DNA from 2 places in the Nocardia sp. CA-107356 genome. Region 1 is predicted to be linked to the other one. Evidence: riboswitches for the same ligand, from Rfam matches in the RefSeq annotation. Region 1 holds a riboswitch; the other holds the start of a gene.
The links. Region 1 has a riboswitch for S-adenosylmethionine ahead of ACQP1G_RS03190 (rhodanese-like domain-containing protein). Riboswitches for the same ligand answer to the same signal wherever they lie in the genome.
Positions count from the first base shown of each region.

Region 2: another riboswitch for S-adenosylmethionine. It lies ahead of ACQP1G_RS32515 (amino acid ABC transporter permease); the one in region 1 lies ahead of ACQP1G_RS03190 (rhodanese-like domain-containing protein).

Region 1 is NZ_CP191992.1:687,188-690,949, forward strand. Features, by position in the region: gene ACQP1G_RS03180 (FAD-dependent oxidoreductase) at 1-899, opposite strand, end outside; gene ACQP1G_RS03185 (Rv0361 family membrane protein) at 1,371-1,826, shown strand; SAM riboswitch class IV at 1,890-2,006, shown strand; gene ACQP1G_RS03190 (rhodanese-like domain-containing protein) at 2,021-2,437, shown strand; gene ACQP1G_RS03195 (O-succinylhomoserine sulfhydrylase) at 2,466-3,680, shown strand.
Region 2 is NZ_CP191992.1:7,233,471-7,237,232, forward strand. Features, by position in the region: gene ACQP1G_RS32505 (glycosyltransferase) at 1-808, shown strand, start outside; gene ACQP1G_RS32510 (hypothetical protein) at 986-1,708, opposite strand; SAM riboswitch class I at 2,039-2,132, shown strand; gene ACQP1G_RS32515 (amino acid ABC transporter permease) at 2,143-3,144, shown strand; gene ACQP1G_RS32520 (amino acid ABC transporter ATP-binding protein) at 3,141-3,762, shown strand, end outside.

The sequences.
Region 1 (3,762 bases):
CAGTCCTTGAAGACGCCGGTGCCCTTGACGTTGCCGGTGCCGTCGAGCTGGGTCCGCTCGGTGCGCAGGCCGACGACCCTGCCGTCTTCGCCGAGAATTTCGGCGGGGGATTCGAAGAAGTGCAGGAACAGCTTGTGCGGGCGATTGCCGACATCGCGGATGGCCCACTGCTCCAGCGTGTTCGAGATCATGTCGACCTGCTTGGAGTGCCGACGGGCGGCCTCGGAGCCCTCGTCGTAGTCGATGTCCTCGGGATCGACGATGACCTCGATGGTCGGGGAGTGGTCGAGTTCGCGTAGCTCAAGCGGCGTGAACTTGGCCTGCGCCGGGCCGCGGCGGCCGAAGACGTGCACCTCGATCGCCTTATTGGCCTTCAGCCCGTTGTAGACGTTCGGCGGGATCTCGGTCGGCAGCAGTTCGTCACCGGTCTTGGCGAGCACGCGTGCGACGTCGAGTGCGACATTGCCGACACCGAGGACGGCGACCTTCTCGGCCTCCAGCGGCCAGGTGCGCGGCACGTCCGGATGCCCGTCGTACCAGGACACGAAGTCCGCGGCGCCGTAGCTACCGTCCAGGCCGATACCGGGGATGTCCAGCGCGCGGTCGGCGTTGGCGCCGGTGGAGAAGATCACTGCGTCATAGAACGTGCGCAGGTCGTCGAGGGTGATGTCGGTGCCGTAGTCGATATTGCCGAGCAGGCGGACCTGCGGCTTGTCGAGCACCTTGTGCAGAGCGGTGATGATGCCCTTGATGCGCGGATGGTCCGGCGCGACGCCGTAGCGGATCAGCCCGAACGGCGCGGGCATGCGCTCGTACAAGTCGATGCTCACCTCGGCATCGGACTTCATCAACGCGTCGGCGGCGTAGATACCGGCCGGTCCTGCGCCCACGATCGCGATGCGAAGCGGGCGAGGCCCCGCGCTGTGCGCTTCAGGCCCGGCGGCGGCAGCCTGCGTAACGACGGAGGGCCTGCGCACACCGCTAGTCGACTCAGCACTCTGTTCGGTCATCTTTACGCGCACCCTTATGGTCGAAACAATTAATGGCGTCGGTCTTAGCTTAGGCTAACTTTGACGCACCCTTTTGGTTGCACCTGACGATGCGGACAGGCGGCTCGCGGCTGCACAGTCGCTACGACGGTGAGCTGCCATATGGCTATGACAGCAGGCCGCAGTCTCGCGATTCTATCGGTGGCGCACGGCGCACCCTGCGGGCGGTGTGTGAACCGGATGGTTGCCACCGTGCCCCACTTACCGGAGTACCCGCTCTCCCGGCGACTATCAAATCAGTGCGCCGTCGATGCCGGTCCGAGCCGCGCCCGGCCAGGGGGCGGCTGTCGGATAACGCTGTCCACCAGGGATGATCGACCCATGACAGAGCAGCAGGGCACCGACGACGAACCGGTTATCGAGGTCGACCAGACCGATCGCCGCTCCATGGTGCCGTTCATCGCGGCGGCCGGGTTCGCGGTGGTCGTCCTGGTCGGCATCGTGCTGGGCGCGGTGCTCTCGCCCGCTGAGAAAAATGTCACAGAATCGGACAAGATCGCGGCCGCGGTGCAGCGCTACGCGGAGGCCAGGGGCACCACCGACAACACGCCGCCGCCCGCGGTGGCCTGCGACGGATTCGACGAGAGCAAATCGCCGTTGGCCGCCCAGTTCGGTGGTGCCGCGGCCGGAAAGTCGATCAAAGTCACCAAGATTGAGAACGCCATGGTCGACGGCGATAGGGCGAAGGCGAACGTGACCATCGCGGTCGAGGGCCGGGAGACGCCAGCGACGTGGAATCTGGTTCGCTCCGGCGACCGCTGGATCGTCTGCAACTGATTACCGGCGACCCACTGACCAGGGTTTGACACGGCGGCCCCTGCCCAGGCAATCTCGGACGCAGGTCATGAGAACCAGCGTCAAGCCCCGGCTAGCTGGTCGGCAACCCTCCTCCGCGGTGGGGTGCTCCGGGTGACGACCTGGCCGTGCACCGAAACCCGGGTGCGGCAAGCGTGGATTCACAGGAGGATCGCATGACATATGCCGGTGACATCACCCCACAGCAGGCGTGGGAGTTGTTGCGGGACAATCCCGAGGCCGTCTTGGTCGACGTGCGCACCGAAGCCGAATGGCGCTTCGTCGGCGTCCCCGATACCAGTTCGATCGACCGGCCGACGGTGCTGATCGAATGGGTCGACAGCAGCGGCACCCGCAACGCCGAGTTCGTCGCGCAGCTGACCACGGCGCTCGAGGGTCGCGATGCGGCGGCGCCGGTCGTGTTCCTGTGTCGTTCCGGACAGCGTTCGGTCGGAGCGGCGGTCGCCGCGACCGGTATCGGAATCGAGCCGTCGTACAACGTGCTGGAGGGCTTCGAAGGCCCGATCGACGAATTCGGTCATCGCGGCGGCTCCGGCTGGCGCGCACTCGGTCTGCCGTGGCGGCAGTCATGAGCTCGGGCTGTGTAGTCAGGAGCCGGTCGTGATCACCGGTGGTGCATTCGACAAGCCACTGCCCGAGGGGGTCGGCCCCGCCACGCTCGGCGTCCGAGGTGGCCTGCGTCGTTCCGGATTCGAGGAGACCGCCGAGGCGCTGTATCTGTCCTCCGGTTTCGTCTATGAGAGCGCCGAGGCGGCCGAGGCCGCATTCACCGGCGATATCGAGCATTTCGTCTACTCCCGCTACGGCAACCCGACGGTGGCCATGTTCGAGGAGCGGCTGCGCCTGATCGACGGCGCCGAGGCGTGTTTCGCGACCGCGAGCGGTATGTCGGCGGTATTCACCGCGCTGGGCGCGCTTTTGGGTGCCGGCGATCGACTTGTGGCCGCGCGCAGCCTCTTCGGCTCGTGCTTCGTGGTATGCAACGAGATCCTGCCGCGCTGGGGTGTGGAGACCGTCTTCGTCGACGGTGATGATCTGGATCAGTGGGAGCAGGCGCTGTCGGTGCCGACCCAGGCCGTATTCTTCGAGACGCCGTCCAACCCGATGCAGACGCTGGTCGATGTGCGCCGGGTGACCGAACTCGCGCATGCCGCGGGCGCGAAGGTGGTGCTGGACAACGTCTTTGCCACCCCGCTGCTGCAGCGCGGTTTCGAGCTCGGTGCGGATGTGCTGGTGTATTCCGGCACCAAGCACATCGACGGTCAGGGCCGGGTGCTCGGCGGCGCGATCCTCGGTCCGCACGACTACATCGACGGTCCGGTGAAAAACCTGATGCGTCATACCGGTCCGGCGCTGAGCCCGTTCAATGCATGGACCCTGCTCAAGGGTTTGGAGACGATGCCGCTGCGCGTGCGTCATTCGACCGAATCCGCGCTGCGCATCGCGCGCTTCCTCGAGGGCAATAAATCCGTCTCGTGGGTGCGCTATCCGTATCTGGAGTCGCATCCGCAGCACGAGCTGGCGACCAGTCAGATGAGCGGCGGCGGCACGGTGGTCACCTTCGAACTGAACGCGCCGGCGCACGAGGCGAAGAAGCGCGCTTTCGAGGTGCTCAACCGCCTGCGCATCGTCGACATCTCCAACAACCTCGGAGACTCCAAAACTCTGATCACCCATCCCGCCACCACCACCCACCGCGCCATGGGCCCCGAGGGCCGCGCCACCATCGGCCTCTCCGACGGTGTCGTGCGCATCTCGGTGGGGCTGGAGGATGTCGAGGATCTGCTGGGCGATTTGGACAACGCGCTCAGCTGACCGATGCGGGCGCATCGGTTGCGATGTCGATGGCGGTCGTTGCGTTTGGCCGGCGAGTATTCGTTCGACTCTGCAGCGAGCC
Region 2 (3,762 bases), 3.7 Mb from region 1:
CGGAAAGGCAGCGGCCTGTGCCCGGCTGGCCGAGCTGGCGGATGCGCCGGTGCTGATCTTCCTCGATGCCGATGTGCGTGTGGACAAGGGCGCGATCGCCGCGGCGGTCGTCGAACTGCGTCGGAGCCGGTCCGCGTTGTTGTCGCCCTGGCCGTACCAGGTGGCCGAATCGCTCATCGAGGCGCTGGTACAGCCCCTGCTGTGCTGGTCGTGGGCGGCGAGCCTGCCGATCGGAATCGCCAACCGCGGCCGCAGACCCTCGACCGCCGTCGCCTGCGGCCAATTCCTGGTCTTCGATGCCGCCGCCTACCGCACCATCGGCGGTCACGCGGCGGTGGCCGCCAGCCCCACCGAGGATCTGGATATCGCTCGCGCCCTGCGCCGTTCCGGTCACCGCACCGCGCTGGTCGCGGCGGGTCGCGCGGCGCGCACCCGAATGTATCGGGACGCAACCGAACTCGAGGCGGGCTACACCCGCTGGCTGTGGTCGGCCTACGGCGGTACGACCGTCGGCGGTGCGGCCGTGGGAGCTGTTGCGGCGCTGGCCTATTGGGCACCGCCGGTGGCCGCGATCGGTGGCAGGGGCGCACTGCGCACCGCCGGACTCATCGGCTACACCGCCGCAGTCGCCAGCCGCCTGCTGGCCCGCTCGCTGGAACGTGGCGCCGTGACCCGCACGGACGCCCTTGCCGCCCTGGCGCACCCGGTATCCATCGCCGCTTACCTCTGCCTTTGGTCCCGCTCCCGCCGAGCTCGTCGCACTAACACCCTGACCTGGAAGACCCGCCACCTCGAACCCAACCACTGATCGAGATCAGGTGGAATCTCCGGCGATATCGCCCGGGAGATCCCTGCCTCCAGTTCCACCTGATCTCGACTCGCCCCGGAATCCGGCAGCTTCGCGACCGAACTGGCCGGCGTCCACATCCGGCGCCACTGCTCCCCGAACTGGCTCGGCGACCTTGGGCATCCACCCGACGCAAGTTCACCGGACCGAGGTGATGCCGACTGTTGGGAGGAACAAGCAGGGCTTGCCGCCGTTGTCGACGGTTCCGAAGACCGCGGCCAGGACGGTGCCGGAGCCGGTGTCGACCGGGACGGCGCGGACGCCGCCGGTGGGGAATGCGGCGAAGAAGTCCTGGATGGCGCGTTCGGCGAGTGGTCGTAGTTCGGTAGGGACTTCGGCGGGCACCATCGTTCGGACCACATCCGAGAGCGGGCCCATGGCGGTAACGCCGCTGCGACCGTTGGCCAGATTCAGCCAGGCGACGTTCATACCGGAGACGCTCGTACTGTCCGAGGCCAAGCCGTAGGGCACGAAGGTGAACAGGGTTTGGCCAGCCTTGACCGCGGACAGATCGAGTCCCGGGATCGCCACGGTGTTCTTGGGCCATGGCCCGGGAACGGCGCCAGCAACAGCGGGGACCAGGCCGAGGCTGCTGTTGTTGGAGCAGAACGCCGCGGCCGCCGGGTACAGGAAGGGGTCGATGCCGAAGGCGCGCAGCGCATCGACGGCGGCTCGGTACGCGCCGAGAAAATCGCCGGGTGCGGCGTGGCCGGACGGTTGACCCGGTGCGGTCGCCGCCGGGATCGCGGGTACGGGCGTCGGCGCCGGTACCGCGGCGGCTATGGCGGGGACGGCGAGAGTCAGCGCGACCGCGGCGGTCGCGCTGGCGGTAAGCGTGGTCAGACGGCGCAGCACGGTCACGGTGGACCTCCTCATCGTCGGGCACGATCGAGGTCAGAGAATACTCCAGCAAACCCTGACAACAGCGCTGATTTCGACCGGCAACGCCGTCGCGTCGCACTTCCCGCCGGAGGGTCGCGACGACATACCGGGTGCGCTCTCCAGGCGAAATACGCCGGCACGACCACACCCGAAGCCTCGCGATCCACCGCACGACCGGATCAATAATCCCTGCTCACAACCTTTCAGACAAGGTCTGCGCTCACGCTGATTCGTACCCTTGTGCCGGACTTCGCCTGCTTCGCATGATATTTCGGCTAGACCGATCGACCGACCCGCGCTCGGCGTCGGACACCATCCAGAGCGACCGAGAGACCTGGCTCGTCGACGTCGCAGCAACCCCCCGGTGACCGGGTGCGGGTGCTTCCGCCGGGAACGATGGAGGAACCGAAATCATGAGCGCGTCCGTCGCATCCGATGCCCCGGTATCGGATGTCCCGCTACCGAGTGCCGACGCACCCGGCGCTACCGTAACCATCACCGACGCACCAGCGATCGCCAGGACCTGGCACCCGTGGCGCTGGGTGGTCAGCGTCATCGCGCTCGTGCTGCTCGCCCAGTTCATCCATGGACTGGTCACCAATCCGGGCTGGGATTGGTCGACCTTCGCCAAGTACTTCACCGCGAAATCGGTGTTATCGGCGCTGAAGGTCACCTTGGAGCTGACCCTGTGGGGTACGGCACTCGGATTCCTGATCGGCACCGCGCTGGCCATCGCCCGCTTGTCGAATAATCCGGTGCTGCGGGTGATCTCGTGGGTCTACATCTGGGCCTTCCGCTCGATTCCGCTGATCGTGCAACTGTTGTTCTGGTTCAACATCGCCTACCTGTACAACACGCTCTCGCTCGGCATCCCGTTCGGCCCTGGATTTCTCACGTTCGAAGTGAACGGGGTGATCAGCGGGTTCACCGCGGCGGTTGTCGGCCTCGCGCTGCATCAGGCCGCGTATTCGGCCGAGATCATCCGGGCCGGATTCATCGCGGTCGATCCCGGACAGCTGGAAGCCGCTGCGGCGCTGGGCATTCCGCGGCTGCGGCAATTCCGCACCGTCATCGTCCCGCAGGCGATGCGATCGATCCTGCCGAATGCGACCAACGAGGTGATCAGCCTGTTCAAGGGCACCTCGATCGTCTCGGTGATGGCGATCGCCGAACTCTTCTACCAGGTCCAGGTCATCTACGGACGTAACGGCCGGGTGGTGCCGCTGCTCATGGTCGCGACGGTCTGGTACATCGTGCTGACCACGATTCTGTCGGTGGCGCAGTACTACATCGAACGGCACTACGCCAAGGGCGCGCACCGCACATCGCCACCGACGCCGATACAGCAGGTATGGCACAAGCTGCGCGAAATCGCCGAAAGCGGTTCCACCGCACCGCGCGGAGCCACCCGATGAGCGCGCCGGTCACCGACACGATCGGCATCCCGCACGGGGACAGGGCCCCGGCCGTAGCAGTTCGTGGCGTGCGAAAGTCCTACGGAGCCACCGAAGTACTGCGCGGCATCGATCTGACAGTGCATGCGGGTGAGGTGGTCACCGTGATCGGCCCGTCCGGCTCCGGCAAGTCGACACTGCTGCGCGTGGTCAACCACCTGGAGCCACTGGACGCGGGCACCGTGCACATCGACGGCGAGCTGATCGGATATCGACTGCGCCGCAACAAGTTACATGCGCTGTCGGACCGCGAGGTGCGCAAGCAGCGCTCGCATATCGGCTTCGTCTTCCAGCAGTTCAACCTCTTCCCGCATCTGACGGTGCTCGACAATGTCACGCTCGCACCGATTTCCGCCCAGGGTCGCCCGCGGCAGGACATCGAGCGCGAGGCCAAGGAGTTGCTCGACCGGGTCGGCATCGGCGAACTGGCCGACGCCTATCCGCGGCGGCTGTCCGGCGGGCAGCAGCAGCGCGTGGCCATTGCCAGGGCGCTGGCGCTGCGGCCACCGGTGATCCTTTTCGACGAACCGACCTCCGCGCTGGATCCGGAACTCGTCGGCGAAGTCCTGGACGTGATCC